One region of the Streptomyces sp. NPDC048696 genome, then DNA from elsewhere that is predicted to be linked to it. Evidence: riboswitches for the same ligand, from Rfam matches in the RefSeq annotation. Region 1 holds a riboswitch; each other region holds the start of a gene.
The links. A riboswitch is a leader RNA that binds a small molecule or an ion and turns the genes downstream of it on or off. The one in region 1 is predicted to bind cobalamin.
Positions count from the first base shown of each region.

Region 2: another riboswitch for cobalamin. It lies ahead of metE (5-methyltetrahydropteroyltriglutamate--homocysteine S-methyltransferase); the one in region 1 lies ahead of ACGFRG_RS18205 (HoxN/HupN/NixA family nickel/cobalt transporter).
Region 3: another riboswitch for cobalamin. It lies ahead of ACGFRG_RS11620 (cobalamin biosynthesis protein); the one in region 1 lies ahead of ACGFRG_RS18205 (HoxN/HupN/NixA family nickel/cobalt transporter).

Region 1 is NZ_JBICVJ010000008.1:15,847-25,386, reverse strand. It holds gene ACGFRG_RS18225 (FAD-binding oxidoreductase) at 1-118, shown strand, start outside; gene ACGFRG_RS18220 (HAD family acid phosphatase) at 182-829, opposite strand; gene ACGFRG_RS18215 (aldehyde dehydrogenase family protein) at 1,169-2,485, shown strand; gene ACGFRG_RS18210 (AraC family transcriptional regulator) at 2,681-3,550, shown strand; gene ACGFRG_RS18205 (HoxN/HupN/NixA family nickel/cobalt transporter) at 3,663-4,868, opposite strand; cobalamin riboswitch at 4,866-5,074, opposite strand; gene ACGFRG_RS18200 (TetR/AcrR family transcriptional regulator) at 5,280-6,041, shown strand; gene ACGFRG_RS18195 (hypothetical protein) at 6,192-6,938, shown strand; gene ACGFRG_RS18190 (YcnI family protein) at 6,966-7,703, opposite strand; gene ACGFRG_RS18185 (hypothetical protein) at 7,984-8,847, shown strand; gene ACGFRG_RS18180 (alpha/beta hydrolase-fold protein) at 8,918-9,540, opposite strand, start outside.
Region 2 is NZ_JBICVJ010000017.1:81,810-91,349, forward strand. It holds gene ACGFRG_RS29960 (molybdopterin-dependent oxidoreductase) at 1-457, shown strand, start outside; gene ACGFRG_RS29965 (molybdopterin-dependent oxidoreductase) at 534-1,025, shown strand; gene ACGFRG_RS29970 (molybdopterin-dependent oxidoreductase) at 1,019-5,440, opposite strand; cobalamin riboswitch at 5,744-5,895, shown strand; gene metE (5-methyltetrahydropteroyltriglutamate--homocysteine S-methyltransferase) at 6,074-8,392, shown strand; gene ACGFRG_RS29980 (VOC family protein) at 8,524-9,318, opposite strand.
Region 3 is NZ_JBICVJ010000004.1:554,044-563,583, reverse strand. It holds gene ACGFRG_RS11660 (hypothetical protein) at 139-834, opposite strand; gene ACGFRG_RS11655 (neutral zinc metallopeptidase) at 956-1,849, shown strand; gene ACGFRG_RS11650 (VOC family protein) at 1,988-2,377, shown strand; gene ACGFRG_RS11645 (hypothetical protein) at 2,408-3,838, opposite strand; gene ACGFRG_RS11640 (serine aminopeptidase domain-containing protein) at 4,022-5,149, opposite strand; gene ACGFRG_RS11635 (class II aldolase/adducin family protein) at 5,265-5,924, opposite strand; gene ACGFRG_RS11630 (anion permease) at 6,134-7,414, shown strand; gene ACGFRG_RS11625 (hypothetical protein) at 7,444-7,668, shown strand; cobalamin riboswitch at 7,775-7,917, shown strand; gene ACGFRG_RS11620 (cobalamin biosynthesis protein) at 8,025-8,954, shown strand; gene ACGFRG_RS11615 (cobyric acid synthase) at 8,951-9,540, shown strand, end outside.

The sequences.
Region 1 (9,540 bases):
CCCCGGCGACTCCGCCTCGGCCGCCTTCGCCCCCGAGGCGCTGGCCCGGCTCCAGGAGGTCAAGCGCAGCCGTGACCCGCAGGGCGTCTTCCGCAGCAACTTCCCGGTGCTCGGCTGATCCCTCTCATGCCTGTGCCCCCATGGCTCGGCCATGGGGGCACAGGCGTGTCCGGGCGGACGGTCAGGACAGCTTGCCGCCGTAGTCCGGGAGCTTGAAGCTGCGCTCGGCGTGACCGCCGACCAGGTCGGTGGTGTTGTTGCCGAAGTTCGCGACGATCGTGTAGCCGCGCGCCTCGATCTCGGCCCGCTTCTCCGTCTTGTACGTGGCGACGTTCTCGAACAGGTCGTCCAGGTCGCGTACGTACAGACCGGTGACCGGGTAGCCCACTGCCTTGAGGTTGTACGAGGTGAGGGACTCGATGATGCCGGGGCGGGCGGTCACGAAGAAGACGGCGGCGCCCTCGGCGTTCGCCTCCCGCACCATGTCGTGCATGGACTGGATGGCCGGCGTCGGGAACGTCCAGAAGTGGTGGAAGTCCGTCTCAAGGGACGTGTTGTCGATGTCCAGGACGATCGCGGGCTTCTCGCCCGCGGGGGACGCGGCGAGGCGCTGCTTGAGGTACGGGCGGGCCACATCCACCACGGCGCCGACGTCGTGCAGCCAGGTGGTGTAGTCGACGCCCTTGGGCGCGGTGATCGCGGAGGCGCCGGCGGACTGGACGGCGACGGTGCGCGGGGCGGCCTCGGAGGCGGTGGGGGCGGCGATGAGGGCGGTCGCCGCGGCGGCCACCGTGACTACGGCGCGTGTCGTCCAAGCGGTGCGGTGCATGGGGGGTGTTGCTCCTCGGTCACGAAGCAGAAAGTCCCGCCGGGCGTCGGCGGCTACCCCGACCGCACGGCATTGACATGGTCACGGCCAACAATGATCACCTTCCGACCTGATGTCTACTGGCGGGTAGGAAATTTTTCGTTGACGCGAGATGAACCCATGGGCGGCGCCCAAGCGGGGCGTTCCGCGCTCGTACGGTGACGGAACGCAGTTTTCGGTCGATTGGTCGCGAGCGGGAATTTATTTTCCAGCCTGAACTGTTGGCTTTTACATCGAGCTGATCGCTCGACATCACCGGACGCGGACCGACGGGTACGCGCCCCCCAGCAGCGAGGCACCATGAACACCACCCCGGAGCAGCCCGCCGACACCGTGGCCCGGCTGCGCGCCACCTTCCGTACCGGTCGCACCAAGCCCGTCGAGTGGCGCACCACGCAGCTGCGCCGACTGCGCGAGATGCTCACCGAGCGCGGCGGCGAGCTCGTCGACGCGCTCCACGCGGACCTGGGCAAGAGCAGCGCCGAGGCGCACCGCACGGAGATCGGCTTCACCGTCCGGGAGATCGACCACACCCTCGACCACCTCGCCGAGTGGCTGCGACCGGAGCCCGCGCCCGTACCCGCGCACCTGGGCGAGGCGACGGCCCGGACGCAGTACGACCCGCTGGGCGTCGTCCTGGTCATCGCACCCTGGAACTATCCCGCGCAGCTGCTGCTCACGCCGATGATCGGCGCGCTGGCGGCCGGGAACGCGGTGGTCGCCAAGCCCAGCGAGCTGGCACCGGCCACCTCCGCCGTCCTTGCGCGGCTGCTGCCGCAGTACCTCGACGCGGACGCGGTGGCCGTCGTGGAAGGCGGGATTCCGGAGACCACGGCGCTGCTGGCCGAGCGGTTCGACCACATCTTCTACACCGGCAACGGCGCCGTCGGCCGCATCGTGATGACGGCCGCCGTCCAGCACCTCACCCCCGTCACCCTCGAACTGGGCGGCAAGTCACCGGTGTTCGTCGACCGGGACGCCGACATCGAAACCGTCGCCGCCCGGCTCGCGGCCGGCAAGTTCCTCAACGCCGGTCAGACCTGCGTCGCGCCCGACTATGTCCTCACCGACCCCGAGACGGCCCGCGCCCTGGAGCCCGCCCTGGTCACCGCCATCGAGGCGCTGTACGGGGCCGACCCGCAGGCGTCCGCCGAGTACGGCCGGATCGTCAACGAACGCCACTTCGACCGGCTGAGCTCGCTGCTCGACTCCGGCCGGACGGTCGTCGGCGGCGAGGGCGACCGCGCCACCAAGTACCTGGCTCCGACCGTCCTGGCCGACGTCGACCCGAAGTCGCCGGTGATGCAGGAGGAGATCTTCGGCCCGGTCCTGCCGATCGTCACCGTCGCGGACCTGGACGAGGCCATCGAGTTCATCAACGACCGCGACAAGCCGCTGGCTCTGTACGCCTTCACCGAGTCGGACACCACCAAGGACCGCCTCGCCGCCGAAACCTCCTCCGGAGGCCTCGGCATCGGTCTGCCGCTGGCCCATCTCACCGTCTCCGACCTGCCGTTCGGCGGCGTCGGCGAGAGCGGCATGGGCAACTACCACGGCCGCTACTCGATCGAGACCTTCAGCCACCGCAAGGCGATCCTGGAGAAGCCGCTGAGCTGATCCGGCCAGGGCCTGTCCGGTGGATCTGCCGGTGCGTGCGTCGCAGGGCGACGGGACCCCATTTCCTTGGGACCGGACCGACGTACGTATGTGCGCGCGTACCCGTGAACTCCACCCGACCGATTCGGGCACAGGATGTCGGGTCGGGCACAGTGGGTCCTTCCTAACGTGGTGATCACAAGGAAGGAGGCCGGGGTGCTGGAACGGCTCAATCAGGCCATGGACCACATCGAGGCCCATCTCGACCGGTCGATCGAGGCGGCCGAGCTGGCGCGGATCGCGGCGACGTCGGAGTACCACTTCCGGCGTATGTTCTCGGCGCTCGCCGGGATGCCGCTCTCGGAGTACATCAGGCGTCGGCGGATGACCGTCGCGGGTGCCGAAGTGCTCTCCGACGAGCGGACGTTGCTGGAAGTGGCGGTCCGTTACGGATACGGCTCGGGCGAGGCGTTCGCCCGGGCGTTCCGGGCCGTGCACGGTGTCGGGCCCGGCGAGGCCCGCCGCACCGGTGCGGCTCTGCACTCCCAGCCCCGGATGTCCTTCCGTCTCATCGTCGAAGGGAGCAGCAGTATGCGATACCGAGTGGTGGAGAAGGACGAGTTCCGGGTGGTCGGCAAGAAGGCCCGGGTCCCGCTGGTGCACGAGGGCGTGAACCCGGCGATCGCCGGGTTCATCCAGGACCTCGGGCAGGAGACCGTGCAGCGGATCAGCGGTCTGTCCGACCAGGAACCCGAGGGGATCGTCTCGGTCACCGACGACATCGACCCGAGCCGCGCGGAGGGTACCGAACTCGACTACTACCACGCGGTGGTGACCGGGCTCACCCCGCCCGAGGACCTGGACGCGCTCACCGTCCCGGCCGGTACGTGGGCCGTCTTCGAGAGCTCCGGACCGTTCCCGCAGGCGCTCCAGAACATGTGGCGGGACGTGTTCACGGAGTGGTTCCCCTCCAACCCGTACCGGAGCAGGCCGGGGCCGGAGATACTGCGCGTGCGGTACCCGCAGGAGCGGGCGGGACACGCCGACGCGGCACTGTGGATCCCGGTGGAGCGGGACGCCACCTGACCTCCCGGACATGCAGAAGTCCGCGGTTCCCCGCGCCCCTTGAGGGGCGCGGGGAACCGCGCGACCAGCCACCTACCGTTCGCCGACTGGGCGAAGTCCGACGTCGTCGCCTTCAGATGACGTCCGCGGCGGGTGCGGTCCCGTCGTGCGCCCCGTCGTGCGCGGCTCCCTCGGGTGCCGCACCCGCCCGGCCCTGGCCGGGCACGGCACCCCCCGGGGCGACCCGCACCGCCCAGCGCTGCTCGACCCTGGCCAGCCGCCAGTACGCCAGGGCCGCGGCCCACACGGCGACGAAGAGGCCGACGATGATGAACCCGACGTTGTCCAGGTTGAGTCCGGAGACCCAGCCGGTGAGCCCGTCACTCAGGTCGAGTTTGTCGTGCAGCACGCCCACCAGCTCGATCGTGCCGATCAGGAAGGCCACCGCGATCGAGAGCCCGGTGATGGTGAGGTTGTAGAACACCTTGCGGACCGGGTTGGAGAAGGCCCACTGGTAGGCGAAGTTCATGAACGTACCGTCGATGGTGTCGAACAGGCTCATGCCCGCCGCGAACAGCAGGGGCAGGCACAGGACCGCGTACCAGGGCAGTCCGGCCGCCGCGCCGGAGCCCGCCATGACCATCAGGGTGACCTCGGTCGCGGTGTCGAAGCCGAGCCCGAAGAGGAAGCCCAGCGGGTACATCTGGCCGGGGCGGGTGATCGACTTGGTGAAGCGTCCCAGGACGCGGTTCATGAACCCGCGTGAGTCCAGGTGCTGTTCGAGCTCCACCTCGTCGTACGTGCCCGCGCGCATCGCCCGGAAGACCCGCAGGATGCCGACGAGAGCGACGAGGTTGAGCGCCGCGATGAGGTAGAGGAACGAGCCGGAGACGGTGGTTCCCACCACGCCCAGCGTCTGGTGGGTGCGCGAGTCGTCGTTCATCAGGGTGCCCGCCAGCTGGGCGCCTCCGGCGACCAGCGCGGCCATCACGACCACCACGCTGGAGTGCCCGAGGGCGAACCAGAAGCCCACCGACACCGGCCGCTTGCCGTCGGCCATCAGTTTGCGGGTGGTGTTGTCGATCGCCGCGATGTGATCGGCGTCGAAGGCATGGCGCATGCCGAGGGTGTAGGCGGTGATGCCGAGGCCGAGGCCGAACGTCTTCGAGCCGACCTCGTAGTGGCGCGGCACCACCAGCAGGAAGAGGATCCCGAACGCGACGATGTGCAGGGCGGCTATCACCGCCAGCAGCCAGGCAGTTCGGACGGTGTCCTCACGCCGCCAGTGAAACGGAGTGGGCAGGGTCATTCGTTCACGCTCCAGCACCTCGTGGATCATTTCGCGAGATGCCGTGGCCGGTCTCCTGGCTTACGGGGTGTCGCACCGCCCCAGCCTTCCCGGTGTCCTCGCGGGCACCAGTGGCACAACGGGGCGGGCTACCCGAAGCCGTTCATGGCCTGAACGACGTGGGACCCGATCACAGTGGCGAGGGCCGCTCCGGTCTTGCACCGGTCTTCCCGAACACCACGGCCCGCCAACCGTAGGTGGGGTCCGCCTGACCTGCAAGTCCCGGTAAGTGGAGGCAGTTGCTCCGGAACAGCCGGCGAGGTCGGGCCGCCGAGGGTGCCGCCATCGAAGACGGACGGACCGGCTCCGCGCCACACACTGTTCGTGCTGCGTACGGCGTTCGTGGCCACGTACAACGTGCCGTCGAGCGGATACCCTGGAGCGCGAGAGAGAGGAGGCCGGATGCCGGCCGAAACCCAGCCGACGCGGAGCATCCCCTCGGTGTGGACCCGCCCCCAGCGCCGCAAGCGTGAACAGCCGTCGCTGAGCCGGGACCACATCGTCTCGGCCGCCCTCGAACTGCTCGACGCGGAGGGCATCGACGCGCTCAGCATGCGCAAACTCGGCAGCCGCCTCAACGCCGGCGCCACCTCGCTCTACACCCATGTGGCGAACAAGGACGAGCTCATCGAGCTCGTCGTCGACGAGATCTACGGCGAGATCGAGGTCCCGGACACCACGGACACGCCCGACGAGTGGCGCGCGGCCGCCACCCACTGCGCCCAGAGCCTGCGCTCCGCCTTCCACCGCCACCCGTGGATCGTGTCGGTGCTCGGCGAGGCGGGGGTGGCCGCGCTCGGGCCCAACATGATGCGGATGTCCGAGGGCCTGCTCGGCGTGTTCGAGCGGGCCGGGTTCACCCTGGAGGCGGCCGACCGAGCCGTCAACGCCGTCGCCGCGTATGCCATCGGAGTGTCGACGACCGAGGCCGCCTGGCTCACCACGCTCGCCCGCAGCGGTATGAGCGAGCAGGAGTGGGTGACCGGCCTGTGGCCCGCCGCCGAACGGGCCGTGGAGCCCTACCCCAGGCTGCGCAGGCTCTACGCCCTTCAGCGCGAGCAGCAGGTGGACAGCGCCCGCGACGACGGCTTCACCGACGGCCTCGACTGCGTACTCGACGGACTCGAAGCCCGGCTCGCGCGCACGCGCGGCGCCACCGGCTGACGTACGGGCCCGGCCGCGTCGAGGCGCCTCGGACAGCGCCTCGACGTGCCGGTCCGCCCGGCCCTGGTTACGCTGCGCACAGCGCGACGGGCACGGGAAGGGGCCGACCGCATGGACGACCGGCAGCGGCCCGGCGGACGGGCCTGACCCATGGGCGACTGGTACCGGCGCGAGATCCTGGACCCGGGCAAACAGCCGCTGCTGTTCCTGCTGCTCGGCTTCCTGGGGGCGTTCTTCTTCATCCGGTTCAGCGTGCGGATGATCCGCGCCGAGGTCTCCTGGTGGCCCAGGAACGTCACGCCCGGCGGGCTCCACATCCACCATGTGGTCTTCGGCGTCGTCTTCATGATCATCGGCGGTCTCGGCCTCGCCTCGCCGATCGGCGGCGAGCGCCCGTGGGCCGAGATCGAGGCCGCACTCTTCGGCATCGGCACGGCGCTCGTACTCGACGAGTTCGCCCTGATCCTGCATCTGCGGGACGTCTACTGGTCCGAGGAGGGGCGGCTCTCCGTCGACACCGTGGTGCTCGGCGCGGCGGTCTGCGGACTGCTGTTGCTGGGAGCCGCGCCGTTCGGCGTCAACGACGCCTCGGTGAACGGCGCTCCCGTATCCGGCTGGACGTACGCGGTCGTGGTCGGCGTCAACTCGGCCTTCGCGCTGGTCGCGCTGAGCAAGGGCAAGGCCTTCACCGGCCTGCTCGGCGTCCTCGTCCCGCTGTTCGCCGTGGTCGGCGCCCTGCGCCTGGCCCGCCCCGGCTCGCCCTGGGCCCGGGCCCACTACCCGCCCGGCAGCCGCAAGGCCGAACGGGCGCGGGTCCGGGAGGAGCGCGAGGGCTGGCGCCGCCGTCTGCGCGTCAGGGTCTACGACGCGATCGCCGGCCGCCCCTCACTCCCCTGACCGGACCCGCCCCCACCCCGAGACGGATCAGCCGCGTGCGGACCTGGCGCTGCGGATGGCGAAGGCTGCCGCGGCCACGCCGAGCACTCCGACGACCAGGCCCGCGATGCCGATTCCCCGGGCCGTGGAGTCGCTGGCGGACGCACTGGCGGCCGCCCGGGGGGCGGTCGAGGCGGACGGCTGGGTGCCCGGCTTGGACGGCTGGGGCGACGGCTGCGTGAGGTTGAGCACCGGCGCCGGGTTCGCGGGCTCGTCCTGGCCCGGGTGGCTCGCGTCGATCCAGCGGACCACCTTGCCGTCGGAGTACGTCTGGAGCGTCTTGAAGGTCAGCTGGTCGGCGCTGTCGGGCAGTTGGCCGTACGCGACATGGAAGTCCTGGTACTGGCCGGGCTTGATGGTGCCGCCGGTCCAGGTGATCTCCGAGACCGCCTCGCTGATCGTGCCGTCGTCGGTCTTGACCGGGGTCTTGAGCTTGGTGGTGGTCACCTGCGCGGTCCAGCCGCCCTCGGGGGTCACCAGCATGGAGAGCACCGGGTGGTCGGTGGGCACGACCACCTGGATCTTGGTCGTGTCCGCGCCGCTCTCCTCGTTGGGCACCCGGAAGGTCAGGACGCCGTCCGTGGCTCCCTTGGCGGCGTTGTCCGCGTGCACGGTGACGTGCGCGAACGCCGCGCCCGTGGCGGTGAGCAGCCCGGCGGCCGCGAGCCCGGCGACGACGGCACTGCGGGACAGGGCGCGCCGGAGCGCGGTGCGGTGCTGGAACATGGCCGGAACTCCGTATCAAGGGGGACGGGCGGATCATCGGTGGCACGGGGCCCTCGTGCCCAGCGGATTGTGTCATCCGGACCTGGGCGGCGGGACACCACCCGGCAGCTGACGGCCTCGCCGCCCCGACGGTGCCGACGCGCCCACCGACCGTACGGCAAAGGATGGTTAAAGCGACGCAACCGGCAGGGGTCGACCGGGCTCTTGTCCCGTGAGCGCCCTTCCGGGCAGAAGCCGGTGAACGCTTCCCGGCAGGGGAAGAGTCCGGGGAGGCAAACACGTGTCGCGCAGGACGGTTCGGGCGGCGGCGGTCATCGGTCTCGCCCTGCTGACCCCCTGGTGGGGCCCCGCTTCCGGCGCTTCGGCCGACTCTCCCGCACCCACGGCTCCCGCGAGCGCCGCCTCCGGGCCGCGGCTGGACTTCTTCAACGGCGCCCGGGTCGAGGCCGGTGACTCCTTCGGCGTCGGCATCCGGGACATGCCCGCCGGGTGGGACGAGGTCACCGTCACCTCGCCCGCGCTGGTGAAGCCGATCCGCCTCACCCCGGACGGGAAGGGCTCCCGGAACTCCGCCCTCCTCCCGGCGGCGGGCGGCTACCCCGTACGCGCCGACACCGCGCCGGGTACGTACACGCTCACCGCCACCAGCCACGGCCGGGCCGTCGCCACGGCGCCGCTGGAGGTCGCGCCGGTCAACTCGCTCACGATCCGCCGGTTCGGCGTGCTCACGCCCTCCCTGCGCATGGGCGACCCCGTACGGCCGGGCAGCAGGGTCGTCGTCGTGCTCGCGGACGACCACTTCGACCAGAGCGGGGGCTCCCGCGTCGTCAGGTCACCCGCCTTCGAGCACGACGTGACCATCAGGACGCAGAGCCCGGACGACCCCGGCTGCAAGTGCGACGACGGCTCCACGCTGTTCGCGGGGCACATCACCCTGCGCCACGATCTGCGGCCGGGGACGTACCCGCTCACCGTGGTCCCCGGCCACGGCCGTCGGCCCGTCACCGGGGAGGTCACCGTGGCCGGTGAGCCGGTCTCGCACTCCGGCCCGTGGCTGATCGGAGCGGCGGTCGCCGGGGCCCTCGCGCTGGGCGCCGTCGGCGTACTGCGCCGCCGTGCCCGTATGCGCCGCACCCCGGCCTGAGCGCCGCACGGAAAACGGCGGCCGGTCATCCGCCCGGCCGCCGCTCACCTCTCACACCTCACACCCCGCGTCACGGCGCGGCAGTGGGCCCCTCGATCTGTTCGCTGATCCACGCCATGCTGCTCTCGTCCATCCCCTTGATGTACGTGACCGCGTTGTGCTGACCGCCCTGGATGACCTCCAGATGCGTGTGGATCGGCCCCTTGTTGCCGTAGGTGGCGATGTACTTGTCCACCTTCGGGATCACGGACTTCTCCTTCGTCCCGTACTGGAACGCGAGGTAGACGTCCGGCCCCTTGGCGGCGATCAGCTGCTTGGAGAGCACCTCGGGGTTGTTCTCGGCCTTCTCCTTCGGGTGCCCGTTCCACAGCCGCGAGTCGGGCACGATGTCCGGGCCCGAGGCGATGACGGCCTTGAACTTGTCCGGGTGCTTCAACACGGCCTTGAGGCCCGCGAAGCCGCCGGAGGACGAGCCCATGAAGGCCCAGCCGTCCCGCGACTTGATCGTCCGGAAGTTCTCCTTCATCAGCTCGGGCACGTCCTCGGTCAGCCAGGTGCCCATCTTCGGCTGGTTCGGGATGTCACTGCCGTCCCAGTAGAGCCCGCCGTCGTCGGGCTTCGGGTTGAGCACCGGCATCGCCAGCAGGAACGGTTTGCCCTTGCCCGACTCGGCCCACTTGGAGATGGACGACT
Region 2 (9,540 bases), on a different contig from region 1:
CGCCTTCAACGCCCAGTGGTTCCGCCTCGCCGTCGACCCCGGCACCGGCGAGATACGCATCCTGCGCAGCGTGCACGCCGCCGACGCGGGCCGGGTGATGAACCCGATGCAGTGCAGGGGCCAGGTCGAGGGCGGAGTGGCCCAGGCGCTCGGCGCGACCCTCTTCGAGAACGTACGCGTCGACGAGCGCGGCGAGGTCACCACGGCCGCCTTCCGCCGCTACCGGCTGCCGCAGTACGCGGACGTGCCGCGCACCGAGGTCCACTTCATGGAGACCGCCGACGCGATCGGACCGCTCGGCGCCAAGTCGATGAGCGAGAGCCCGTTCAACCCGGTCGCCCCCGCCTTCGCCAACGCGCTGCGCGACGCGACCGGCATCCGCTTCACCGAACTGCCCGTGACCCGGGACCGTGTATGGCTCGCCCCGGATGGGCATGTGCAGGACCATGACGGGTAGTGGATTCACATCAGCGAGGCAGATACGGGATCTCGGCTCGCAGTCGAGTCTCCTGCCGGAGTCGTCGGCGAGGTCCGTGCCGAGGACCTTCGCGCTGTGCGGGGACGTGGCCCGCCCCGCCGCGCTCACCGTCGCGGATCTGCGCGGCGGCTGGGCGGCGCACCGGGCCGACGTCGTCTTCGACTGCGCGACCAGCGGCCCGCAGCGCCATTCGTTCGAGGGGCCGCTGCTGCGCGAGGTGGTGGGCGACGCCGGGCCGGGGTTCGACATCCGGCGCCGCAAGGACCGCGCGCGCTTCCTGCTGACGGTCGACGGCGGCGACGGCCATCACACCGTCCTGGCCTGGGCGGAGATCGACGCCGACTTCGGCGACCGGCCGGTCCTGCTGGCCACGCGCATGGACGGGCGCGAACTGGACGCCGAGGGAAGCCAGTTGGTGGTGCCGTCGGACCGGTGCGGGGCGCGCTATGTCAGCGCGATCACCCGCATCTGGCTCGGCCCGTTCCCGGCTGCTGCTGTGGAGGGCGGGTCAGTGGCGGGCGCAGAGCGGAGGGCGGCGGGTCAGTAGACGTCCCGTACGTAGCGCTTCTCGGCCCTCAGCTGCTTCACGTACGCCGTCGCCGACTCCTCGTCGAGCCCGCCGTGCGCTGTCGCTACGTCGCGCAGCGCCCTGTCGACGTCCTTGGCCATCCGGGAGGCGTCGCCGCACACGTAGAAGTGCGCGCCGTCCTGGAGCCAGGACCAGAGCATCGGGCCGTGCTCGCGCATACGGTCCTGGACGTACACCTTGGCCCGCTGGTCACGCGAGAACGCGGTGTCCAGCCGGGTGAGCGTGCCCTCGGCGCTGAGCTTGGCGAGCTCGTCCTCGTAGTAGAAGTCGCTCGCGCGGTGCTGCTCCCCGAAGAACAGCCAGTTCGGGGCGGTGTGGCCGAGCGCCCGGCGCTCGTAGAGGAAGCCCCGGAACGGGGCGACGCCGGTGCCCGGGCCGACCATCACCATCGGCGTCGCGGGGTCCGAGGGCGGCCGGAAGTGCCGGGTGCGCTGCACGTACACCGGCATCGGCGTGTCCGGCGGCGCGTCCGCGAGCAGGGCCGAGCACACCCCCTGGCGCGGGCGCCCGAGCCGGTTCTCGTACCGGACGACCGACACCGTCAACGACACCTCGTACGGGTCGGCCAGCGGGCTGGACGATATCGAATACAGCCTGGGGCGCAGGCGTTTGAGCACACCCGCCCACTCCTGCGCACTCGCCCGCACCCCGTACTCGGCGATCGCGTCGATGGCCTGCCGCCCCCACGACCAGCGCGTCAGCTGCCACTTGTTGTCGGGCCGCAGCAACTGCCGCAGGTCACGGTCGTGCGTGCGCTCGGCGAGGAACTTCAGCAGGTCGTGGCTGACCGTGGTGATGTCCAGATGCTCGCGCAGCGCGGTACCGAACGCGACCGGGCCGCCCTCGCCCGCCCCACCGCCCCCGCCGAGCCCACTGATCTCGACCGGCGCCCCGGCGTCGATCCCCGTCACCGCGAGCCATTCAGCCACGAGCGCGGGGGAGTTGACGGGGTGCACGCCGAGCGCGTCCCCGGCGGCGTACGTGAGCGGAGTGTCGCTCTCACGGGTGTCGAACGTGAACCGACGCACCTCCTTGCCCGCGCCCGGCAGACTCAGCAGCGAGTTCCCGGTGAGCTTGGCACTGACGGCGGCGGCCCGCGAACTCGACAGGGAGAGCGAGGCCCCGGCCGGACGCGCGACGGACGCCGCATGCGGCCCAGCATCGGCGCCCGCCGTGCCCGCCGTGCCGGCCGTGCCCGTCATCCCGGGCGCGCCGGACGAGTTGGACGGGCTGGACGCGCCAGGCATCCCCGGTGCCCCCGGTGCGCCGGGCGTCCCGGACCCGGGCGCGGAGCCGGACCCGGGCGCGGGTGCGTCGAGCACCGTCAGCACCTCGTCCAGCCACCCCCGCGCCCGCTCCTCGAAGTCCGGTTCGCAGTCCGTGCGCGCGAGCAGCCGCACCGCGCCCAACTCGTCCAGCCGCCGGTCGAGCCGCCGCCCGTGCCCGCAGAACTCGTCGTACGACGAGTCGCCGAAGGCCAGCACGGCATAGCGCCGCCCGTCCAGGCGCGGGGCGCCCGCCCCGGCCAGGGCCTCCCAGAACCCGGTGCCGTTGTCGGGCGCGTCGCCGTCACCGGTGGTGCTGGTGACCAGCAGCAGATCGGCGTCCGGGGACAGCGCGCCCGGGGCGGTGTCGTCCATGGCGAGCAGCGCGGTCCGGTGCCCGGCGGCGGTGAGCCGTTCGGCGGTGACGGCCGCGACCTGCTCGGCGTTGCCGGTCTGCGAGGCCCACAGGACGACCACGTCACGGCCCGAGGGCTCGGCGGGCACCTCCTGCGGCTCCACGGCGGTTCGTGAAGCCCGCGAGTACATCCCGGCCAGCACGCCGTTCACCCACAGCGCGTGCTCCTCGGAGAACGGCGCTCCCGGTGGCAGTACGGGAACCCCGGGCGCCCCCGATTCCAGCCCGGCGAGAAATCCGGCCAGGTATCGGCGTTCGTGCTCGGCGAGGACCGGCGGTTGGACGTCGAGCCCGAACACGGCAGCGGGGCTGCCTGCTCCGCTCGGCGGATTCGTGTCAATTGCCTCCAATGTGTGGGGAGTCGGGTGTGCCGACGCACCTGTCGTGTCCGCACTCGTGCCCATGCCCGCACTCGTGCCTGTGCCTGCGTCTGTGCCTGCGCCCGCACCGGTGGCCGCACCGATGTTCGCGCCGGCGGCCGTGCCGGTGTTCGCACCTGCGCCCGCACCCGTCGCCGTCGCCACGGGTCCCGTCGGCGTCGCCACCTTGACCAGCGACACGGCGCACATCTTGAACCCGGGCTGGAGCGAGACCGGGTCGACCGCGTCACTGGTCACCGCGTTGACGCTCAGATACTCACCGAACAGGTCGCTCCAGTGGAACGGCGCGAAGCAGCACCCCGGCCGCACCCGGTCGGTCAGCACCGCGGGCAGCACGGCCCGCCCGCGCCGCGAGGCGACCTCCACCGAGTCTCCGTCGGCGATGCCCAGCGCCTCGGCATCCTGCGGATGCATCTCGACGAACGGCGCCGGGTTGAGCCTGTTGAGCTTGTTCACCTTTCCGGTCTTGGTGAGCGTGTGCCACTGGTGCGGCAGGCGCCCGGTGTTGAGTACGAACGGAAAGGCGTCGTCCGGCATTTCGGCGGCCGGGACGTGCGGCCGTGCGTGGAACACCGCCCGCCCGCTCGCGGTCGGAAACTCCGGGCCGCCGCCCTTCCCGTCCACATAACGGATGGGATTGCGGTCCGGTTCCCCGGCGTTCGCGGCAGGCCATTGGACGGGTGTGGACCGCAGCCGCTCGTAGCTGATCCCGCGCAGGTCGTAGCCGGTCACGGGGTTGTGGGCGCGCTTGATCTCCTCGAAGATCTCCTCGGCGTCGGCGTAGGCGAACGCCTCCTCGTACCCCATCGCGCGGGCCACCCGGGCGATGATCTGCCAGTCCGGCAGCGCCTCGCCGGGCGGGTCGACGGCGCGGCGGGCCAGCGTCAGGTTGCGCTCACTGTTGACCAGCACGCCCTCGGCCTCGGTCCACAGCGCGGCGGGCAGCACCACATCGGCGTACGCGGTGGTCTCGGTCTCGGCGAACGCGTCCTGGGCGACGACGAATTCGGCCGCCTCCAGGCCCTCGATGACGGTACGGCGGTTGGCGACCGAGGCGACCGGGTTGGTGCAGATGATCCAGCACGCCTTGATGTCCCCCTCGGCCATCCGCCGGAACATCTCGATCGTGCCGAGCCCCGCCCCGTCGGTGCGCAGGGTGCCCGCGGGCAGCTCCCACAGCTCCTCGGTGAACGCCCGGTCCGCGTCCACGAGGACCGAGCGCTGTCCGGGCAGCCCGGGGCCCATGTAGCCCATCTCGCGGCCGCCCATCGCGTTCGGCTGGCCGGTGAGCGAGAACGGCCCGCTGCCCGGGCGGCAGATCGCCCCGGTCGCCAGATGCAGATTGACCAGCGCGTTGGTGTTCCAGGTGCCGTGCGTGGACTGGTTGAGCCCCATCGTCCAGCAGCTCATCCACTCCCCGGCCGCCCCGATCCAGCGCGCCGCCGTACGGATGTCTTCCTCGGGGATCCCGGTGATCTCGCTGACCGCGCCGGGGGCGTAGTCGGCCAGGAACCCCTCCATCGCCTCCCAGCCCTCGGTGTGCTCGGCGATGAAGGAGGGGTCGGTGTCCCCGTTCTCGTGGAGGAGGTGCAGCAGCCCGTTGAGCAGCGCGAGGTCGGCTCCTGGCTCGATCTGGAGGAACAGGTCGGCCTTGGCGGCGGTCGCGGTCCGCCGGGGGTCGACGACGATCAGCTTCGCCCCCGCCTTGACCCGTTCCATCATCCGCAGGAAGAGGATCGGGTGGCAGTCGGCCATGTTGGAGCCGATGACCAGGAAGACGTCCGCCCTGTCGAAGTCCTCGTACGAGCCGGGCGGGCCGTCCGCGCCGAGCGACAGCTTGTAGCCGCTGCCCGCGCTGGCCATGCACAGCCGGGAGTTGGACTCGATCTGGTTGGTCCCGATGAATCCCTTGGCCAGCTTGTTCGCCAGGTACTGCGCCTCCAGGCTGAGCTGGCCGGAGACGTACAGCGCGACGGCGTCCGGCCCGTGCGCGTCGACGATGGCCCGCAGCCGGTGCGCCGTGGCGGTGATCGCCCCGTCCACCGGGGCGGGAACGGGCCCGTCCCCGCGCTCGCCGCGCACGAGCGCGGTGGTGAGCCGCCCGGGCGCGGCCAGCATGTCGGCGGTGGTCGCGCCCTTGGTGCACAGTCGGCCGGAATTGGCGGGGTGGTTCTTGTCGCCGGACGCCTTGAGCACGGTGCGCCGTCCGTCGGGGCCCGCACCGATGTCGAGGACCAGCCCGCAGCCCACACCGCAGTACGAGCAGACCGTGCGGACCTGCTCGGTGCCGGTCCGCGAGTCCTGTGCGGTCAACGGGTGTCCCCTCTCGTCCCGGCCGGATCCTTGTGTTCCGACCGTACGAAATGCCCGTTACGTCGATGTCACGCGCGCAGATCGTGCGTGGTTACACCGGCCACACTAACCGCGACCCGAGGGTGTGAGCATGAGTGTTCGACTGCGGCAACGCGCGCGAGGACGGGCCGTCGGAGAGACGACAAAGGGGGGCCGAAATCGGCCGCGGGCGGCCCGTTTTATTACCCGAGCGGGTGGTCCGACCCACTCTGTAGGGTGGCTCACGCAGCTGGTTCGCCCCTGTCCGCCAGGCAGGCGCGTCGCAAGAGGGAACCCGGTGGGAATCCGGGACTGCCCCGCAGCGGTGAGCGGGAACGACCGCCGTCATACGCACTGGGCCCGACCGGGTCCGGGAAGCGACGGCCACTAGGAGTCCGCCGGGAGACCGGCGTGCGCGCCCGCGAGTCCGAAGACCTGCCCGCTGCCCGCGCGCGGACCTGCGCGCGGAGATCCCGGTGACCTCGTGGGCGGGTCGGCGTGCACGGCGGGCGTATCGGCGCGGCACTTCGCGCGCGTGGCGCCTTGTCCGTCATCCCTTCGCGTCCGCGACCCGTGCCGGGGTCGTTCCGGGACATTCTCGCGAAGGAGAGATCCGTGACCACCGAGTCCGCAGCCGCGGCGGCACGCGCCACCGTGTACGGCTACCCGCGCCAGGGCCACCACCGGGAACTGAAGAAGGCCGTCGAGGGCTACTGGAAGGGCCGCGTCAGCGCCGAGGAGCTGGGCGGCACGGCTCGCGAGCTGCGCCGCGCCACCTGGCTCCAGCTCGCCGACAGCGGCATCCACGAGGTCCCCAGCGGAGACTTCTCGTACTACGACCATGTCCTCGACACCAGCGTGATGGTCGGCGCGATCCCCGCCCGCCACCGCGCCGCCGTCGAGGCCGACGCGCTGGCCGGCTACTTCGCCATGGCGCGCGGCACCCAGGACGTGGCACCGCTGGAGATGACCAAGTGGTTCGACACGAACTACCACTACCTGGTGCCCGAACTCGGCCCCGACACCGTCTTCGGCGCCGACTCCGCCAAGCAGGTCGCCGAGCTCACCGAGGCGCTCGTACTGGGCCTCGCCGCCCGGCCCGTCCTCGTCGGGCCGGTCACCTACCTCCTGCTCGCCAAGCCCGCCCCCTCGGTCGCCGCGGACTTCGAGCCGCTGACCCTGCTGGAGCGGCTGGTGCCCGTCTACGCCGAAGTGCTCGCCGATCTGCGGGCGGCGGGCGCCGAGTGGGTCCAGCTCGACGAGCCCGCCCTCGTCCAGGACCGCACACCCGCCGAACTGGCAGCCGCCACGCGCGCGTACGAGGTGCTCGGGAGCCTCACCGACCGCCCCAAGCTCCTCGTCGCGTCCTACTTCGACCGGCTCGGCGACGCCCTGCCCGTCCTCGCCAAGGCGCCCGTGGACGGCCTCGGCCTGGACTTCACGGGAGCGGCCGCCGCCAACCTCGACAGCCTCGCGGCCGTGGGCGGTCTGCCGGGCAAGCGCCTGGTCGCGGGCGTGGTGAACGGCCGCAACATCTGGATCAACGACTACGAGAAGTCGCTGGCCACCCTCGGCACACTCCTGGGCCTTGCCGACCGCGTCGACGTCGCGGCCTCCTGCTCGCTGCTGCACGTCCCGCTCGACGCGACGGCGGAACGCGACATCGACCCGCAGATCGCCCGCTGGCTGGCGTTCGCCCGCCAGAAGACGGCCGAGATCGCCACGCTCGCCCGGGGGCTCGCCCACGGCCCCCACACCATCGCCGCCGAACTCGCCGCCAACCGGGCCGACCTGGCCTCGCGCGCCGGTTCCGCCCTCACCCGCGACCCGGCGGTACGCGTGCGTAGCGCCGCTGTGACCGAGGCGGACGCCCGCCGCTCCCAGCCGTACGGGCAGCGGACCTCGGCCCAGCGCGCCCGTCTCGGCCTGCCCGTGCTGCCCACGACCACCATCGGCTCGTTCCCGCAGACGGCCGAGGTCCGCACCGCGCGCGCCGATCTGCGGGCCGGACGCATCGACTCCGAGGGCTACGAGGAGCGGATCAGGGCCGAGATCCGCGAGGTCGTCGCCTTCCAGGAGAAGGCGGGCCTGGACGTCCTGGTCCACGGCGAGGCCGAACGCAACGACATGGTGCAGTACTTCGCCGAGCAGCTGACCGGCTACCTCGCCACCCAGCACGGCTGGGTCCAGTCGTACGGCACGCGCTATGTGCGCCCGCCGGTCCTGGCCGGCGACATCTCCCGGCCGCATCCGATGACCGTGCGCTGGACCGGGTACGCCCAGTCGCTCACCAGTCGGCCGGTCAAGGGCATGCTGACCGGGCCGGTCACCATGCTGGCCTGGTCGTTCGTCCGCGACGACCAGCCGCTCGCCGACACCGCCCGCCAAGTCGCGCTCGCCCTGCGCGACGAGGTGAACGACCTTGAGCGCTCGGGGACTTCGGTCATCCAGGTCGACGAGCCCGCCCTGCGCGAGACACTGCCCCTGCGCGCCGCCGACCACGCGGCCTACCTCGCGTGGGCGACCGAATCGTTCCGCCTGACCACCGCGGGCGTACGTCCGGAGACCCAGATCCACACGCACATGTGCTACGCCGAGTTCGGCGACATCCTGCGCGCCATCGACGACCTCGACGCGGATGTCATCAGCCTGGAGGCGGCGCGCTCCCATATGCGCGTGGCCGACGAGCTCGCTGCCGCCGGCTACCCGCGCGAGGTGGGCCCCGGTGTCTACGACATCCACTCGCCGCGCGTACCGAGCGCCGAGGAGGCGGCCGCCCTGCTGCGCAGGGGACTTGAGGCCGTCCCGGCCGACCGGCTCTGGGTCAACCCGGACTGCGGGCTCAAGACCCGTGGCTGGGCCGAGACCCGGCGGTCCCTGGAGAACCTGGTCGCGGCGGCCCGCACCGTGAGGGCGGAGACAGCGGGCAGGTGAACCGGCCGGTGACGGCGGGGACGGCAGGGCGGTGAAACGGCCGGGGAGGACGGAGATGGCAGGGCGGTGAAACGGCCGGGGAGGGCCTTCACGCGCGCGTGAAGGCCCTCCCCGGTACTGCGTGCGTCCCGCTACACGTCGGTCATCTGCGGCATGTCGCCCTGCGTCGTCGACATGTCGATCACCGAGAAGGCCGCGCCCTGGGAGTCGGTGAGCGCCGCGAACCGGCCGAACGGCGTGTCCATCGGCCCGAACCGCAGGATGCCGCCCTGCTTCGTCGCCTTTTCTACGGCCGTGTCGCAGTTGTCGACGGCGAAGTACACATTGACGTACGGCGGAACCTCGGGCGGGAAGTCGTCGGTCATCTTCATCCGCCCCATGACCATGTCGCCGCCCACACTGAAGACCCGGAAGTCAGCCGCGTCGTCCTGCATCTGCTTGGCGCTGTACGGGAAGACGGAGGGCAGGAAGCTGTCCAGCTTCGCCGGATCACGGGTGAAGAACTCCGCCCAGCAGTACGCGCCGGGCACCCCCTTGGCCTCGAAGCCCTCGTGGCTGCCCGCCTGCCAGACGCCGAAGACCGCGCCGCTGGGCTCGCGTGCGATGGCCATCGAGCCGAAGTCGCCGACCTGCATCGGCTGCATCAGGACCTCGCCGCCGTTGTCCGTGATCTTCTTCGCGGTCGCGGCGACATCGGGCGACGCGAGGTACAGGCACCACGCCGACTGCCCCTCCTGCCCGGGCATCGGCGGCACGATGGCGGCCACCGCCTTGCCGTTCGCGTACGCCTGTGTGTAGTTGCCGTACTCGGAGTTGGCCTCGCCGAACGTCCAGCCCAGCACGTCGCTGTAGAAGCTCTTCGCCTTCTCGACATCGCTGAACATCGCATCGGCCCAACACGGAGTGCCCTCGGGTTCTGCGGCCATGACAGTGCTCTCTCCTGTGTGACAGTCGGTCCGGCCTGCCACGCTAGCCAGCAGTGCCGCGGCCCGCGCGTCGAGCGCTTCCACCCGCCGGGGCGCGGACGCCCGGAGCGCGCGGACAGGGGTGACGCGCCGCCTGGCCGGGCAGGTACCCGGGTACGGATCCTGGCGGGGCGGGACGACTCGGGCGTACGGCGTGACCTGGCGCCGACGCGCAGCACACGT
Region 3 (9,540 bases), on a different contig from region 1:
CGGAGCGTCGCCGCCGTCTAATGCGCGAGGAGAATTGCCATGGGCCAATTCTAGCGGGGGTGTGCAACTGCTTTTACGTGCGGTGATACGAACGCCGGTCCGACCGGTCCGGCCCCCTCGCGGGCACCCCGGCCCGCCTCACGCACCCCGGGCGGCGCCCACGCGCGCGGGGAGCTCGTTGCCGAGCGGGGTGCGGCCCGGGGTGACGCGCCCGAGCGAGTCCACCGCCACCAGCTCCTGGCTCCAGACGTCCCGGTCGCGGCAGGGCTGGGCGACCAGCAGGACGCTGTCCACGCGCGCGACGCGGCCGGGATCGAAGGCGCAGGAGCGCCGCGCGGGCAGCGTCCAGCGCAGATCGCCGTCGGCGCCGCGATAGGCGGTGATGCGCTCGGGGGTGACGACCGCGAGCATCGCACCGGCCCCCGCGGCCGGGCCGAGCTCCTGGAGGACCCCCGACGCCCGCCGGGGCCGGTCGGCGAGCCACTCCGCGAGGCCCGGCACCGCCCGGTGCCAGCGGACCGCGTCGACCGAGAGCACGCGCGCGGTGTCGGTGACCAGCCCGTCGCTCCACACCGCGAAGGCGTGCCCGGGCGCGGTGCGCACGGCGAGCGGGCGCCGCCCCTCGCGGCGGTACGTCCAACCGCGCGCCCCGCTCCTCGGGTCGTACGCCTCGACGGCCGCGCCCCGTACACGCACCGCCGGACGGGCCGGGGCGGCGGGCGGCACCGTGAGGCGGTCGCCGTAGGGGGCGGGCCGGACGTGGTGCGCGGCGGTGACCAGGGGCAGGGCCAGGACGGCGGCGACAGCGGCCAGCGCGAGACGGTTCCGGTCCATGAGGCGCCGAGCGTATCGGCCACCACAACAAAAAGGGCGTAACGCAATGAACTGTTTGATACTCAATGCCATACTCGGCCGTACTCAGAGTGACAGAGGCTGAACAGAGGGTGGTGCGCCCGTGCAGTTCGACGACGACGCCGATCTGGACACGTCCGAGGTCAAGGACGTCCGGGGCAGCCGCGTCCCGGGCGGCCGGGCCACCATCGGCGGCGGGATCGTCGGACTCATCGCCCTGGTGCTGGGGCTGCTGTTCGGCGTGGGCCCCGAGCAACTGGGGCTCTCCTCCGGCGACTCGGCACCGGCGACCTCGGTGTCCGCGCAGGGGCAGGTGCAGCAGAGCTGCCTCAAGGGGCGGGACGCCAACACCAAGGAGGACTGCCGCGTCCTCGCGGTCGTCAACAGCGTGCAGGACTACTGGCGCCAGGAGTTCCCGCGCCGGGGCGGCACTTACTCCTCCGCGCAGACGGTGTTCTTCACCGGCCGGGTCTCCACCGCGTGCGGGGCGGCGACCTCGGCGGTCGGGCCGTTCTACTGCCCGGGCGACCGTCAGGTCTATCTGGACCTCGGCTTCTTCGACGAGCTGCGCACCAAGTTCGGCTCCACCGGCGGCCCGTTCGCCCAGGCGTACGTGGTGGCGCACGAGTACGGGCACCACATCCAGAACCTGATGGGCACCCTCGGCCGCTCCCAGGACGGCCGCCAGGGCGCGGGCAGCAACGCCGTGAAGGTCGAGCTCCAGGCCGACTGCTACGCGGGCGTGTGGGCGCACCACGCCACCACGACCCCGGACAGGCGGACCGGCCGGCCGCTGCTGACCAGGCTCACCGAGCAGGACATCCGGGACGGCCTGGACGCGGCGGCCGCCGTCGGCGACGACCGGATCCAGGAGAAGTTCCAGGGCCGGGTCACCCCCGAGTCCTGGACGCACGGCTCGGCCCAGCAGCGCCAGCAGTGGTTCGCCACCGGCTTCCGCACCGGCGACATGGGCCGGTGCGACACCTTCGCGCGCTGACCGCGCACCGCCACCGCACCGCCCGCGCACCGCCGGACCGGCCGTTGTCAGTGCCCGGTGCCAGACTGAGTCGCAGATCACATCGGCGGCATGACGCGGGCCCGGGGACGGGTCCGGGTGCTCGGAAGGGAGATCGGGATGAGTGTGTGTCCGACGATTCTGTACGCGGACGCGAAGGCCGCGATCAGCCTGCTGAAGGACGCCTTCGGGTTCAGCGAGGTGAGTGTGTACGAGGCCGAGGACGGCACGGTGCTCCACGCCGAACTGGCCAGTGGGACCGGCGTGGTGATGCTGGGTTCGAAGAACCGCGGCGGCCTCTTCGCCGACACTATGCGCGACGCGGGCCCGGCGGGTGTGTACGTGGTGGTGGACGACGTGGACGCGCACCACAAACGGGCGGTGGAACACGGCGTGGAGATCCTGATGGAGCCCACCGACCAGGACTACGGATCGCGCGACTACATGGCGCGCGACGCCGAGGGCAACGTGTGGAGCTTCGGTACGTACGCCCCCGGCGCGAGCAACTGAGCGGTAGCCGCGAGCGCCCGGCGTCCCGGGTCACACCCCGCCGGTGTGGACCTGGAACGCCGCGCGGCGCACAGCCTTGGCGAGCGCCGGGTCCGGGTGGGCGGCGGCAAGCGCGACCAGGACCTGGACCGTGCGCGGGTGGCCGACGACCCTGACCTCGTCGAGCAGGGCGGGCACGGTGCCCTGCACGGCCGAGTCGAGGTGACGCACCATCAACTCGACCTCGCCGTGGTCCGCGACGGCCGCCGCGGTGTCCACCCAGAGCCAGGTGGACTCCTCGCGGGTGAGGACGCTGGTGGCGTCCTCGGGGTCGCCCCCCTCGTGCTCGGCGAGCCAGAGCAGGGCGTACGGACGCAGGAAGATCTCGTCGGTGGCCGCGCGCACCTCGGGCTCGGCCGGGGCGCCGACCACACGCAGCGCCTCGAAGGCGAGGCCGCGCACCAGGGCGTCCTCGCCGCGGGCGGCGTCGAGGAGTTCGGTGACGGCGCTGCCGACGGGCCGGGCCGCGAGCCAGGCGCGGTACTCGGCGCGGGCCGGGCCGGGGGTCAGCCGCGCGCAGCCGCGCAGCATGTCCTCGGCGGACTGCTCGATGTTGCCGGCGGGGCTCTGCGCGGCGACGCAGATCTGTTCCAGCTTGACCCACACCGCCCAGCTGCCGAGCGGGGTGAGGGTGGCCTGGCCCTCGGCGAGGGTGAGCGCGCCGACGGCGGCGAGCCCGGCCAGGACCCAGTCGAGCAGGAGCGAGAGGAAGGCGAGCGCGGCGGGGCGCTCGCCCCCGGCGCCGTCCGCCTCGGCGTCGCGCGGCACTTCGCAGCGCTCGTCGCGCAGTTCCGCGACGCGCTGGCCGAGCAGATCGAGCAGGGCCGGTACGAGGACGGGGCCGGCCGACAGCTGAAGGAGGGAGAGCACTTGGGGGACGGCTTCGACGACCTCGGCCACGGCGCCGGGCGCGATGGCGGCCGGGGCGGGGTGGACGATCGACCAGGCGTCGAAGAGGGCGACCCAGCCGCGCAGCACGGCGGCGTCGTCGCGGTCCCAGGCGCGCAGCCGCCAGCCCGGGCGTGCGGTGCCGCCGTGCAGCTCGACGAGTCCGGCGAGCCGGGCCCGGTCCCAGTCGGCGCGCACCTGGGCGGGCGTCAACCGCAGTGCGGCGGCGGCCTGTTCGGCGGCCGGGCCGGTCAGGGCGCCCGTCGGCGCGGGGCGCGGGGGGTTGCCCCGGGCGCGCTCGGCGTCGGCCCAGCGGGCGACCCGTACGGCGTCGGCGAGGACCACTCTGGCCTGGCGGGCCAGTTCGGCGGCGGCCGGGGTGCCCTCCGGCGGCCGGGAGCCCGGGCGGGCGCGCCGGTCCGTCACGGCGCGGCGGGCGGTGGCGAGGGGACGTGCTTCCTTCGCGTGCGGGGCGCGGACAAGCCGCAGTCTGGAGTCGCGCGGCAACTTCTCTTCAGGCTTCCGGGACGTCACAGGTGCAGTCTTCCCGCTGACAGCCCGAAAGCCCAAACGGAATGACGCATGCCCGGATTTCCCCGGGGCCGGGGGTCCGGGGGTTGTCCCCGGGTAAGCACAGCCCGCTGACAGCCCGAAAGCCCAAACGGAATGGGATGTCTTGGTTCCGGGGCAGCACTTCGGGGGCTTCGGCCCCGTCCGTCACATCAGCGGCGTCAGGAAGCGTCGCAGCGCCTCCTCGTAGCGCGCCGGGTCGGCGTTCCACATCGCGGCGTGCGGGGCGTGCTGGACCGTGTGCAGGGTCACCAGTTCCGGTCGGCGGGCGGCCAGTTCGCGGGTTCGCTGCCAGGACGCCAGGGTGTCGTCGGGGCCGTGGAAGACCAGCGCCGGGACGCGCAGGACACGCGGGTCGGCCGCTTCGCGCAGATGGTCGCCGTGCGGGCCGGTGCGGCCCTGGGCGGCCCGGACCGCGAGCGGGAGCAGGGCGCTCGGGGCGCCGTTGGCGACGGCGAGGGCGCGCACGGTGCCCTCCCAGTCGAGGACAGGCGAGTCGAGCACGACGCCCCGGACGCGGTCGCGCAGCGCGGAGTCGGTGGCGGCACGCAGCGCCATGGTGGCGCCGGTGGACCAGCCGTGCAGGATGACGCGCTCGGCCCCGCTGCGTACGGCGTACCGGATCGCGGCGTCCAGGTCGCGCCACTCCGAGTCGCCGAGGTGGGCGAGGCCGTCCGGGGACCGGGGGGCGCCCTCGTCGCCCCGGTAGGCGAGGGCGAGCACCGGGAGCTTGTGGCGGTGCAGGAACGCCATGGTGTTCAGCGTGTGCTCGCGGGTGGTGCCCAGGCCGTGCACGGCGATCACCCAGGTGTTCCGGGCGCCTTCGACGAGCCAGGCGGGCAGCACACCGAGTTCGGAGGGGATCTCGACGTCCTGGTGATCGAGCCCGAGCGCCTCGGCCGGGGTGCCCCGGTGGATCTGCGGGGTCATCCGCACCCGGTCCCCCGGCTCCGGGCTGCCCCGGGTGACCCGCTCCAGGCGGCGCACCACGGTGTCCGCGGGATGCCGCGCGTGATCGACGACCTCGCCGACCACCGCGTGGATGCCGGACCCCTCGATGCCGTACACACCGGGGCGCAGCGCCGCGAGGCAGCGGGTCAGGGCGATCCGCCCGGGGGCCGTGGAGTGCACGGTGAGCTCGGGATCGGTGGGCAGCGGGCGGCCGGGCGGCGCCTTGAGAGCCGCGTCGCTCGCGTACCGTCCGGCGGCCACCGCGGCCGCGCCGACGCCGATGAGTGTGGTGACGGCCGCTGCCGTCGCTGTAGCCGGGCGCACCGCTCCAGTGTCGGCAGCCCCCGGCGGTACGGCCAGTGGGCGAGGGCCTACCGGGGCACGCCCCCGTCCCCGCCCGTCACACGCGACCCGTCCGCCACATGCGACCCGCCACCCGTCACCGCTGCCCGTACCCCCGGAACTGCTCGGCGGCCCGCTCCAGGTCGGCGTCGGAGAGCAGGGACGGGGTGCGGCCGGGCACGGAGGACGCGGCGAGCCAGAGCCGGCACATCCACTCCAGCTGGGCGGTCCGGTCGTACGCCTGGGAAAGGGTCGTTCCACAGGTGACGGTTCCGTGGTTCTGGAGGAGGCATCCGGTGCGGCCCTGAAGGGCGCGGAGCATGTTCTCGGCCAGTTCCTCGGTTCCGTACAGCGCGTAGGGCGCGACCCGGACCGGGCCGCCCAGCGTGGCGGTCATGTAGTGGACCGGCGGGAGCTCGGTGACCAGCGTGGAGACGGCGGTGGCGTGCACGGCGTGGGTGTGCACCACGGCCCGGGCGTCGGTGTCGCGGTAGACGGCGAGGTGCATGGGCAGCTCGCTGGTCGGCCGCAGCGTGCCGATGACCTGGCGGCCCGAGAGGTCGACGGCGACGGTGTCGTCCGGGCCGAGCCGGTCGAAGGGGACCCCGGTGGGGGTGACGAGGACCAGGTCCCCGACCCGTACGGAGACATTGCCCGAGGTGCCCACGACCAGGCCTTCCGCCGCGGTCCGGCACGCGGCCGCGGTCAGCTCGGCCCAGGCGGCGGCGGTCGGTTCGTGGTGGTCCGTCTCTCCCATGGACGCGATCCTCGCAGCTCCCGGACGCCGTGCCGGGGAGTGAGCAGAATCTCTTCTATGGGCTGTTTGGCCTGTTCACGGGGTTTGTCAGAGCCTGACCCCAGCAAAAACCGGTCAGAGACACCATGAAGCCCGGTCCAGTTCACCTTCCGTTCATCCAGGTTACTTACGTTCGTCCAGCCACTGACGTCGAACGATTGCCTGGGTAAATGGAACACATCACGCTGCTGCTCGCCATTGTGGTCGTGACAGCTCTAGTGTTCGATTTCACGAACGGTTTCCATGACACCGCCAACGCGATGGCCACGACCATCTCGACCGGCGCCCTGAAGCCCAAAGCCGCCGTGGCCATGTCCGCGGCGCTCAATCTGGTCGGCGCGTTCCTGTCGGTGGAGGTCGCCAAGACGATCTCCGGCGGGATCATCAACGAAAAGGGCATCAGGACCGAGGTGATCTTCGCGGCGCTCGTCGGCGCCATCCTCTGGAACCTGGTGACCTGGCTGCTCGGCCTGCCGTCCAGCTCCTCGCACGCCCTGTTCGGCGGTCTGATCGGCGCGGCCGTGATGTCGGCCGGCTGGTCCTCGGTCAACGGCTCCACCGTCGTCACCAAGGTGCTGCTGCCCGCCGTCGCCGCGCCGATCGTCGCGGGCGTCGCCTCGATGCTGGCCACGCGGCTGACGTACCGGATCAACCGAAACGTCGACCCGGCTGCCGAGAAGGCCACCGCCAAGGGCTACCGGGCGGGCCAGATCGCCTCCGCCGGTCTCGTCTCGCTCGCCCACGGCACCAACGACGCGCAGAAGACCATGGGCATCATCACGCTCGCCCTGGTCACCGGCGGTGTGCTGCACCCGGGCGCCAACCCCCCGATGTGGGTCATCGTCTCGGCCGGCATGGCCATCGCCATGGGCACCTACCTCGGCGGCTGGCGCATCATCCGCACCATGGGCAAGGGCCTGACCGAGCTCGCGCCGCCGCAGGGCTTCGCCGCCCAGTCCGGTGCCGCGACCGTCATCCTGGCCTCCTCGCACCTCGGCTTCTCGCTCTCCACCACCCAGGTCTGCTCCGGCTCCGTGATGGGCGCCGGCCTCGGCCGCAAGGGCGGTGTGGTCCGCTGGTCCACCGCGACCCGGATGTTCGTCGCGTGGGGCCTGACCCTGCCGGCCGCGGGTCTGGTCGGCGCCGGCGCCGAGTTCCTGACCGGCCAGGGCACCTGGGGCATCGTCCTGGTGGCGATCCTGCTGGTCGGTGGCTCCGGCTTCATCTGGAAGCTGTCGCGCCGCGAGCCGGTCTCGCACGCCGACGTCACCAACACCCCGGCCGACGCCGTGACCGAGGCCCCGGCCGAGCCCGCGGGTGTCGTCACCACCGCGATCGCCGCGGTCACCCCGCCCCCGACCGTCGCCGCCGTGGCCGCCGATCTGACGGCCACCATCCCGGCCCCGGCCCCAGTGGCCCCCGCCGACCCGGCCCGCCCGGCCGCCGTCTGACCCGGCCGCGCACCCTCTAAGGAATCGTCATGCACATCGACTGGGCAGCTCTCGGCACCGTCTTCGGTGTCAGCCTCATCGTCACCGTCGGCCTGGTGGGCCTGTTCACCGTCGGGATCGTCGGCCTCAGCAAGCAGCAGTCGGCCGCGTCCGGCAAGGGCAACGTCGCCCTGGCCCGCACCACCGCCTACGCCTGCTTCGCGCTCTGCGCGGCGGCCGTCGCGTACGGCATCAACCTGATCGTCGCCAAGTAGCGGCGACGTCCCACGCGTCTCCCGAACCGCCCTCCGCTCCCTGCGGAGGGCGGTTCGCTGTGTGCCTCGGCACACTCTCCCGTCGCAGGTCAGCAGCGAGTTGACGGGCGTTGCCGGGCGTGGTGGACTGCCCGAGCCATTTACGGCGGCAGAAGAGGAAGCCGGTGCGAATCCGGCGCGGTCCCGCCACTGTCATCGGGGAATGAACCCCGTGAGCCAGGAACTCTCACCGCCGGTCGACGTCGTACCAGGGCGCGGACACCCTGAGTGAGGACATACCGCCATGCGCGCCTGCCTGTTGCCGGCACCCCCCAGAAGTACCGGAGCTCTCCGCGGCATCGCGGCGGACTGACCCCATGCGTGCCGATCGCACTTTCGCGTACGGCGCCACCGCCGGGCTCCTCGGCGACCTGCTCCTGGGCGATCCGCGCCGGGGGCACCCGGTCGCCGCGTTCGGCCGCGCCGCGGCCGCCGTCGAGCGCGCGCTGTGGCGCGACCACCGGGGCTGGGGCGCACTGCACACCGCCGTGTGCGCCGGCGGCGCCGCGAGCGCCGCGCTGCTCGCCACGCGCGCGACGCGCGGCCGTCCCGCCGCGTCCGTCGCGCTGACCGCCGCCGCCACCTGGGCCGTCGTGGGCGGCACTTCGCTGGGCCGGGAGGCGCGCGCGATCGGCGCGGCGCTCGAAGCCGGGGACACCGAGGCCGCCCGCGCGCGGCTGCCGCATCTGTGCGGGCGCGACCCGCAGTCCCTGGACGCGCCGGGCATCGCGCGCGCGGTCGTCGAGTCCGTCGCCGAGAACACCTCCGACGCCGTGGTCGGCGCGCTGGTGTGGGGCGCGCTCGCGGGGGTGCCCGGCCTGGTGGCGTTCCGGGCGGTCAACACCCTGGACGCGATGGTCGGTCACCGTTCGCCGCGCCATCTGCGCTACGGGTGGGCCTCGGCACGCCTGGACGACGTGGCGGGCTGGCCCGGCGCCCGGCTCACCGCCGCGCTCGCCGTGGCCGCCGGGGGCGCGCCGCGCGCCGCCGCGCGCGCGTGGCGGGCCGACGCCCGCAAGCACCCGAGCCCCAACGCCGGCCCCGTCGAGGCGTCGTTCGCGGGCGCCCTCGGCGTACGCCTCGGCGGCACCCTCTCCTACGGCGGCAGGGTCGAGCACCGTCCCGTGCTCAACAACGGCGGGCGGGCCGTGGAAGTTCCGGACATCGAGCGGGCGGTGAGGCTGTCGCGGCGGGTGGGCTGGCTGGCGCTGGGAGTGGCGATCGCGGTGAGGAAGGTACGTACATGAGGGGCGGACTGCTGGTCGCGGGCACCACGTCCGACGCCGGGAAGAGCGTCGTCACCGCCGGGATCTGCCGGTGGCTGGTGCGCCAGGGCGTCAAAGTGGCGCCCTTCAAGGGACAGAACATGTCCCTCAACTCCTTCGTCACGCGCGAGGGCGCCGAGATCGGGCGCGCCCAGGCCATGCAGGCCCAGGCCGCGCGCGTGGAGCCGTCGGCGCTGATGAACCCCGTGCTGCTCAAGCCGGGGAGCGACCGGTCGAGCCAGGTCGTACTGATGGGCAAGCCGGTGGGCGAACTGAGCGCCAGCGGCTACCACGGCGGGCGCCAGGAAGCGCTTCTCGGGACCGTCGTGGACTGTCTGGAGCGGCTGCGGGGCACATATGACGCCGTGATCTGCGAGGGGGCGGGCAGTCCGGCCGAGATCAACCTGCGGCGTACCGACATCGTCAACATGGGCATCGCGCGCGCCGCGAGGCTCCCGGTGGTCGTGGTCGGCGACATCGACCGGGGCGGGGTCTTCGCCTCGTTCTTCGGTACGACGGCGCTGCTGAGCCCCGAGGACCAGGCGCTGGTCGCCGGGTACATCGTCAA